Regions from separate parts of the Mesorhizobium sp. CCNWLY176 genome, predicted to be linked through region 1. Evidence: predicted binding sites of a transcription regulator. Region 1 holds the regulator's gene; each other region holds the start of a gene.
What was found. The regulator LexA, encoded in region 1, represses DNA repair genes until DNA is damaged. The targets are predictions, from matches to a motif close to TGTTCNNNNTGTGTTCNG.
Positions count from the first base shown of each region.

Region 1 (2,200 bases):
TGGCGACCACGATTTCATCCACGACGTGCTGACCGAGGAAGGCGTAACCCTCGATTTCTGGAAGATTGCAATGCGGCCCGGCAAGCCGCTGATGTTCGGCAGGCTTGGACACACCCGCTGCATCGGCCTGCCCGGAAATCCGGTGGCGAGCCTCGTCTGCTCGCATCTGTTCCTGAAGCCGCTGCTGGCGCGGCTTGGCGGGCGACACCATGTGCCGGACATTCATGAGGCGTTCCTCGGCACGGCGATGCAGGCCAACGATCTGCGTCAGGACTATGTGCGCGCCGTTCTTCGAGACGACGACACCGGGCTCGTTGCGACGCCATTCGAGATCCAGGACTCCTCGATGCTGAGGACCTTCACCGAGGCCAATGCATTGATTATCCGCGAGCCTTTTGCGCCGGCGGCTGAGGCCGGCGCGCCGTGCACCGTCCTGAAAATTCGCTGACCTGAAGCTTCAGAGACTTTCGTTCCGCTCCTGTTCGGTCGAGAGTCTCCAAAGTCGGAGTGTTCGCGTATTGTTTCCACCACGTTAATATATTCATTAAAATTTAAACGGTTGCAGAACACAAATGGAACAGATAGTGTTTGTTCTGGTTTTGTTTTTGATTTGATTCTTCGGGGGTGGCCATGCTGACGCGCAAGCAACACGAGCTTCTAATGTTCATCCACGAGAGGATGAAAGAAGCCGGAATCCCCCCCTCCTTCGATGAAATGAAGGAAGCGTTGGACCTTGCGTCGAAATCCGGCATCCACAGGTTGATCACGGCTCTTGAAGAGCGCGGGTTCATTCGCCGACTACCGAATCGTGCTCGAGCGCTCGAAGTTCTGCGTTTGCCCGATTCCATGGCTCCCGGGCTGGCGCCGCAGCGCGCGAAATTCTCGCCGAGCGTCATCGAAGGAAGCCTCGGCCGTCGGCCGGAACCTGCGCGTAGCCCTGTGGCCGGCAATGACGATGTCGGGTCCGCTGTATCAATCCCGGTAATGGGCCGGATTGCCGCCGGTGTGCCGATCGAGGCCATCCAGCACAAGACGCATTCCATCTCCGTGCCGCCGGAGATGATCATGGGCGGCGAGCACTACGCCCTTGAAGTCAAAGGCGATTCGATGATCGAGGCCGGCATTTTTGACGGCGACACGGTCATCATCCGAAATGCCAACACGGCAAATCCCGGCGAAATCGTCGTTGCGCTGGTGGATGAAGAGGAGGCCACGCTCAAGCGCTTCCGCCGCAAGGGCGCATCGATTGCGCTGGAGGCAGCAAACCCGGCCTATGAAACGCGGATTTTCGGACCTGACCGCGTGAAGGTCCAGGGCAAGCTGGTGGGATTGATCCGGCGCTACTGATGATGCGCGGCGCCGCCAGGTTACGGTTTGGCGCTTCGCGAATTTGAGTATCTGGACTTTTTGAACTGATTGTTCGCCGGCTTACTTTCTCTTAGTTGATATGGCGACAACCCGCGCGCCTCTCGAGAAAAGGCTCGCTGCGTATGCCAGGGGCGATACGGTTGTGTCAGCGCAAAGCGGATTTCGGCGCGTCGCTCTGAAATGTCTCCATTCAGATAGATGGCGGCACTGCCGAATTTGGCCAGTTCGCGTTTGGTGACGACAAGTGGCACCGGTTCCTCGCAGACATCCTCGGCTGTCGCGTCGTCGACCACGATAAGGCTCGTATAATCGCAGGCGCGCCGCGCGGAACGCCAATCGGCGGCGTGTGCGATAATCGCGCCGGATCGGTGCGTCGCCAGACAAAGACCATCGTGGCAGTCGAAACCAGCGGGGAGCAAGTTCGCCAGCTTTCCGGGAGATTGTTCGGACGAAATAGTCGTATCGCTTGATGCAAGACCGGCTGCTTCATTTTCCGCGGAATCATCGAAGGACGTGCCGTTCGACGAATTACGACGCCCTTCCCGGCTTGGCTTTTTCTTGCCGGCATCGTTAATCGTATCGACCGGCTTGATCAGATTTTCCGATAACAGCGCGCGCTTCCAGTTTTCGATCGTGAATTCGTTCGGCCGCGCGCGGTTGACTGCGAGATTTTCATCATCGACCGGTACAGCCACCAGTCTCGCATCTTCCGAGACGAGAATGTCGGGCGCCCGAACGTCTGCCAGAAGCAGCATTCCAGCGAGCGTGAAAGGCACCGCCAGCAGTCGCAGCCATGTGGATGCCATGGTCGCAATCACCAGCGCGACGGTGA
Region 1 is NZ_JBBBDZ010000016.1:134,331-136,530, reverse strand. Features, by position in the region: gene WBQ96_RS23115 (molybdopterin molybdotransferase MoeA) at 1-448, shown strand, start outside; gene lexA (transcriptional repressor LexA) at 631-1,347, shown strand; gene WBQ96_RS23105 (ComEC/Rec2 family competence protein) at 1,368-2,200, opposite strand, start outside.

Region 2 (2,200 bases), on a different contig from region 1:
TTGTATGCGATGCAATTCATATACTGGAATTGTTTCTTGCATGTCACTGCCGTCTTCAACAGCTTTACGTCAAAAAATTCATTCCCGTTCTTCAACGACGCGCAGCCGCAGCTGCCCGGTCTTGGATTCGGCGGTGCGTGCGGGCAGCGGGGGCGGAGCGGCTGCTTCGTCGGCGTGGCCGTCGCCGAACTCCAGCGCCTCGATCTTCTGGCCGCGTTTGGTGACCTTGCTCGACGAAACAAGAATGTCGTCGATGTCCTTTGCGGTCTGGCCGAAATGGCCCTGAAGCTTTCGCACGCGCTCGTCCAGCCGCGACACATCCTCCATCAGGCGAGTAACCTCGCCCTGGATGAGATGGGCCTGCTCGCGCATGCGCGCATCTTTCAGGATCGCCTGGATGACCTGGATCGACAGCATCAGCAGCGAGGGCGAGACGATAACGACGCGGGCGCGATGGGCACGATGGACCAGCGCCTCGAAATTCTCATGGATTTCGCTGAACACCGATTCCGAGGGCACGAACATGAAGGCCGTGTCCTGGGTTTCGCCATTGATGAGATATTTGTCCGAAATGTCCCTGATGTGGATTTCGACGTCCCGGCGAAAGGATTGTGCGGCAAGTTTTCGCGCCTCAGCGCCTTCAGCGGCACGAATGGCATTCCACGCTTCGAGCGGGAATTTCGCATCGATGACCAGCGACGGCGAGCCGTTGGGCATCTTCACCAGGCAGTCCGGCCGGTTGCCGTTGGAAAGCGTGGCCTGGAACTCGTAAGCGCCGTGCGGCAGGCCGTCGGCGACGATCGCTTCCATTCGCGACTGGCCGAAAGCGCCGCGCGTCTGCTTGTTGGACAGGATCGCCTGCAATTGCACCACCTGCCCGGCGAGCGACTGGATGTTGCCCTGCGCGGTATCGATGACGGCCAGCCGCTCCTGCAGCTTGGCCAGGCTTTCATGCGTCGACTTGGTCTGTTCGGTCATGGTCTGGCCGAGCCGACCGGTCATGGCGTCGAGGCGCTGACTGAGCGACTGGGTGAGTTCGGCCTGCCGCGAGCCGAACACTTCGGCCATCGCACCCATGCGCCCCTGCATCTCGGCCTGCGACTGCAGGATCGCGGTCATCCGAGCATCTGCCTCGCCGGCGCGGTTAGCTGCTTCAAGAGCTGCCTCAGCCCGTGCTTTTGCCGAGCGCCAGAGCGCTGCGACAAGCACAAGAAACAGTGCCAGCAACAACGCTCCGCCAAAGGCAAGCAACTGGCCGAGCGTGAACACGCTGGCGCCAAGACGCAGTATCGGCTCGGATAGCAGGTCTGTCATTGCCGCAGGATACGCGATTCGTTTGTAGAAACCAGATCAAAACGAGAACATCATGAAAGGCAAACAGTTGACGCTTTTCTTGCGACGTCTTAGGTGAGGCGACATGACGATAAAGCCGCTGATCATCCTTCCCGATCCCCTGTTGCGCCAGCTTTCCAAGCCGCTGGAGCGCGTCGACGATTCGCTGCGCAAGCTGGCCGACGACATGCTGGAAACCATGTACGACGCGCCGGGCATCGGGCTGGCGGCAATCCAGATCGGCGAGCCGCTGCGCATGCTGGTGATCGATCTCGCCAAGGAAGACGAAAAACCGGCACCACAGGTCTTCATCAACCCGGAAGTCCTCGAGAGTTCGGATGAGCGCTCCGTCTATGAGGAAGGCTGCCTTTCGATCCCAGATTATTATGCCGAGGTCGAGCGCCCGGCTTCGGTGCAGGTGAAATTCCTCGACCGCGACGGCAAGGAACAGGAAATCACCGCCGATGGGCTGCTGGCCACGTGCCTGCAGCACGAGATCGACCATCTCAACGGCGTGCTCTTCATCGACCACATCTCCAAGCTCAAGCGCGACATGGTGGTGAAGAAGTTCAAGAAACTTGCCAAGGACCGCCCGCCAAGCCGCATGGTGGGGTGAGGGGCGAAGCTATTTCGGGCGGCGGTCCTGTGAACGTGAACCCAAAGGGTGCTCGAAGTGGCTGACTTATTGATAGAGAACATCGATGACGATCTTGTTCGCGCGATCGAGAGAAACGCGCGCATGCGCGGCACCACAGTCGATGAAGAGGCTATCCGATTGATCGAACTTGGTCTGGCCAACGTTGCTCAGGCCGAAGGGAACCTGTCGCATCCGCACACATCTCCCGGCTTGCAAAGCTGACGATGCCCC
Region 2 is NZ_JBBBDZ010000009.1:29,583-31,782, forward strand. Features, by position in the region: gene WBQ96_RS16085 (DNA recombination protein RmuC) at 79-1,314, opposite strand; gene def (peptide deformylase) at 1,418-1,948, shown strand; gene WBQ96_RS16095 (hypothetical protein) at 2,006-2,191, shown strand; gene fmt (methionyl-tRNA formyltransferase) at 2,194-2,200, shown strand, end outside.
Region 2: a site for LexA is predicted at 1,347-1,364, ahead of WBQ96_RS16085 (DNA recombination protein RmuC). Genes of this name have one in related genera too.

Region 3 (2,200 bases), on a different contig from region 1:
GGCGCAGTGCGGCGAGCGGAAGTGGCGCCATGGTTTTTTTCTCCTCGCCCGGCGAGACGACCGAAGTCGTGCAGAATCGTGCTGCTGCCCAGGCCGCTCCCGGCGTCGAAGCCAGCCCGGCGCGCACGTCAAAACCCTGGTGGAAAAAGCGCGACAGCATGTCGTCCAGCATGGATTTCTCGCCGCCGAAGAGATGGGCGCAGCCGGTGATGTCGAGAAACAGCCCGTCCAGCCCATCGAGCGCCACCAGCGGCGTATAGCGGTCGCACCAGTCGGCCAGGCTTTCGAGCAGCCTGCGGTCTGCTTGCGTGTCAGCCTCGACGATCTCTATGCCGGGATGCATGGCGCGTGCGTCGGCGATGCCCATGCCGGGCTTAAGCCTGAGCCGTTCGGCCTGCTCGTCGAGGGCGGCGATGCGCTGCGTGTTCTTTTCGCGATGGCTGATGACGAGGGGCGGCTGCGTCCGTGGCCGGCTTGAACGCCAGGATCGCCCCAGCCGCTGGCGCAATATCCGTTCGGTGGAAAGGTGCGGAAACCACAGCGCCATTATTCTTTGAGCCGAGACCATCTGGCCGTCTTTCTTCGAATGAGCGTTCATCGGCGTTCCACTCCAGCGTGAACTGTCCGGGCAAGGCATTGCGGCTTTTGTCGATCCTGACCGTGAAGCCGGGCGGGCCGATGGAATCGGGCAGGGGCCCAGTGATCGTCCAGCGCAGGGCGGCGGGTGCCGGCGAGACAACCAGGCGCACGGGGGCTGCGGTCGGCTCGGGCTGCGCTGCCTGGCGCAGCAGGAAGACGGGCCGGCCTGAATCCTGGGCACGATGATGCAGGCGCCGTGTCGCGACGAGGTCGAGCTTCTGCGGATTGCCGCGGATTTCCAGGATCACGGCTGAAAGCGCCTTCAGGCTTGCCGCCTCCTCGGCGATCCACATGGCATCCGCGAGTTTCGGCGCTTCCGCGATCATCAGGTTCTCCGGCGCGATGCCGAAACGGGCATGCAGGCCCGGAGCATAGGGAAAGCCCGCCTCGCGGAAGATTTCGTGCGTGCCGATCCACAGCACGGGCAGTTTCGGCTGCGCGGCATTCTTCACAAGCAGTCCGGCAAGCGCCAGGGCAAAACCTGCCACCGCGCCGGCGTCGCGGGTTTGTGCGCCATGGATTTCCGTCAGCGCGGCCTTGGGCAAGCCGCCGCCCAGTGCGGTGTCGAAATTCTCCGCGCCCGTCAGCAAAAGGTCTTGCACGACCGTGACCCCATGGCGGCGCAGCACCATGGTCTGCCCGGCCGGGTCTGTCCCGGCTGGGGGCGCCAGCCGCTCGGGCAGCGTGCCCTCTATGCGGGCGATTTTCTGGCGCAGGGCAAAAACGATTTCCTGCGCCACGGCGGATGTCGCCATGACGGTCTGCTTTTCTGATATGTTCCTGTTATGTTCTTATAGATTCCAGAGCGCGCCCGAAGAGTCAAGTGGAACGCGAGGAGAATTTATTCCTTTCGGGCGTTCAGCCGAACCGGCTGTCCCGGCTAATTTCCCGGTAAGCGCGCAAAAGCCTCGAAAGCCGTGCTCCGAAAGGCTATATGCGGTCAAAAGGGAAAAGAATGGCTCGCATCTACAAGACCCGCTCCTGGCACGACCAGCTTTCACCATCGATGGAAGAAATGGAGTTCATGGCTCTCGAAGCCTATGCTCACCTGCCGGAGGAGTTCCGCAAGCTCACCGGCGAGGTCATCATCCAGATCGCCGAATTTCCGACCGACGAGATCATGGACGATCTGTCGCTGGAAACGCCGTTTGACCTGCTTGGCCTGTTCGAAGGCCGTGGCATTGCCGAGCGCTGGAATCCGCAGACCGGCGAGGGGCCGAACCGGGTGACGCTCTATCGCCGCGCCATCCTGGATTACTGGTCAGAGAACGAGGAAACGCTGGGCGACATCGTCACCCATGTGCTCATCCATGAGATCGGCCACCATTTCGGCCTCTCCGATGACGATATGGAGAAGCTCGAGGAGGAGGCGGAACATCCTCAAAGCTGATCAATCCAGTGAGCGCTTTCAAAACACCCGATCAGCTTTATGAAAAGTTGAAGGCTGCGTGGAGTTCTGAAAGCTCGGGGGTTTGGAGCCTTGATAACCCCGCGAGAGGGCAGTGCAGCGTTACCTCGCTTGTCGTGCAGGATGCGTTTGGAGGCGAAATCCTCAAAACCC
Region 3 is NZ_JBBBDZ010000006.1:297,876-300,075, forward strand. Features, by position in the region: gene WBQ96_RS13105 (DUF6504 family protein) at 1-445, opposite strand, end outside; gene WBQ96_RS13110 (ImuA family protein) at 375-1,394, opposite strand; gene WBQ96_RS13115 (metallopeptidase family protein) at 1,595-2,029, shown strand; gene WBQ96_RS13120 (YunG family protein) at 2,038-2,200, shown strand, end outside.
Region 3: a site for LexA is predicted at 1,415-1,432, ahead of WBQ96_RS13110 (ImuA family protein). Genes of this name have one in related genera too.

Region 4 (2,200 bases), on a different contig from region 1:
TCTCAGGAATGGTGAAGCCGGAAACCGGGCAGGCGAATTTTTCCGAGAACAGGATGCGCTCATGCGTCTCGTTCTTCGACTTGTTGACGGAATCCTCGCCGGTCTGGCTGGCGTCCAGCGGCTTGTCGGCGAATTCCGCGACAGCCAGCCCGTCAGCCAGCTTCAGCGCGGTCTCGATCGAATCCGCAAGCCGCGTCGCCAGATCGCCGCGCACGACGACGCGGTCGACGACGACGTCGATGTCATGCTTGTACTTCTTGTCGAGCGCCGGAACATCGGCGATCTCATAGAAGACGCCATCGACCTTGACGCGCTGAAAGCCCTTCTTCAGGAGTTCGGCCAGTTCCTTGCGGTACTCGCCCTTACGGCCGCGCACCATCGGCGCCATGATGAAGAGACGTGTGCCTTCTTCCAGCGCCAGCACGCGGTCGACCATCTGCGAAACCGTCTGGCTCTCGATCGGCAGGCCCGTCGCCGGCGAATAGGGCACGCCGACGCGCGCGAACAGCAGGCGCATATAGTCGTAGATTTCGGTGACTGTGCCGACCGTCGAGCGCGGATTGCGCGAGGTCGTCTTCTGCTCGATGGAGATGGCCGGAGACAGGCCGTCGATCTGGTCGACATCCGGCTTCTGCATCATCTCGAGGAACTGGCGCGCATAGGCCGAAAGGCTCTCGACATAGCGGCGCTGGCCCTCGGCATAGATCGTATCGAACGCCAGCGACGATTTGCCGGAGCCTGAGAGGCCGGTCATGACGATCAGCGAATCCCGGGGAAGGTCGAGATCGATGTTTTTCAGATTGTGTTCGCGCGCGCCGCGAATGGAAAGATATTTATGGTCGACCATGCCGGGTCTGCCGCCTCGATCAGGAATTTGTCGGATTGGCTGGTTTATCCGGCCAACCGGTCATGTAGGTATTTTTGCCGCTCTGTCGAGGGACGCATCGTCCCTCGCTGTCAGCAGGGTTTAGCCGCCTTTGGCCGCGCGGAGCAAGCAGAAAGAACAAAGGCCGAACACGCTACTGACATATTGTGCATAAGCCATATGGCTTTGTTACAGGCCGATCACATTTTTGCCGGCAAGGCTTCGCGCGGTTGACGCACAAAAATCGAAGGAGCAGACTTCAAAGGTCATCTGGAGCCGAGCATCCTTCGATGTTCTTCGCAGCCGGTAGGCGGTTTGCGAGACGCCGCAAACGAGCGAATAAGCGCTTCGGAAGACTTTGGAGAAACTGACACAGGAGCGAGGCATGACCCCACCTGATAGTTCCCAATGGCTCTGCGAATGCGCGGAGCCGCGCCAGGCATAAGTGCCGGGCTTGCCCGGCAGACTGTGACCTGCCGTTCCCAAAACGAAAATCAGAGACCACTAGTCGGATCGTTGGCTGAAGCCGCGTAGCATCCGAAAGCAAAGCCGGTAAAACACTCCCGGCAGTTGGCAAGAATGTCATCAAAGCCTCGACCGCTCTTGAATGAGCGGCGAGGCTGTTTTCGTGATCCGGGCCGACATCCCCCTCGAAAACGTGGTTTGACGCCACAATAACAAATCTCCGCCGCCGTGCCGCCTCACGGCTAACCGCGATTTGCCGCAATCGCCGAGGAAATTCGCGCCTGCCAATGCCGACGTCCTTTTTCATCAAGACAAGGCAACGCCCGGTTTCGCGAGGCCTTGAGTATGACGTTGTTTGGAAAGCGGTTGGCGCCTGCGCGGGCGGGCGTCTGGATCTCAGTGGCTTTCGCAGTGCCGCTGCTGGCGCTCGGCGCATTCCTTTGTGACCTGCAACTGTCCGGAAACTTCCATACGGTCGTGCCCGGCGAGTTCTATCGGGCGGCGCAGCCGACGCCGCGCCAGTTGGGAGAATACGCTGCGAAGTATGGCGTGAAGTCCGTTATCAACCTCAGGGGGCCGCATAATGGCTTCGCCTGGTACGAGGCCGAGAAGGCGGAAAACGCAAAACTTGGGATCAAGCAGATCGATTTTCGCGTCAGTTCGATCACGGAGATGGACAGCAAGCAGATCGCCAGGCTTGTTGCGATAATGCGCAAGGCCAGGAAGCCGCTGCTCGTTCACTGTCAGTCGGGCGCTGATCGCAGCGGGCTGGTATCGGCACTCTATCTGGCTGCGGTCGATGGTGTGGATGTCAAAGAGGCTGCGCGCCAGCTTTCGATCCGATATGGGCATTTTTCGATGCCGTTCAGC
Region 4 is NZ_JBBBDZ010000008.1:92,758-94,957, reverse strand. Features, by position in the region: gene uvrA (excinuclease ABC subunit UvrA) at 1-847, opposite strand, end outside; gene WBQ96_RS15070 (dual specificity protein phosphatase family protein) at 1,742-2,200, shown strand, end outside.
Region 4: a site for LexA is predicted at 1,000-1,017, ahead of uvrA (excinuclease ABC subunit UvrA). Genes of this name have one in related genera too.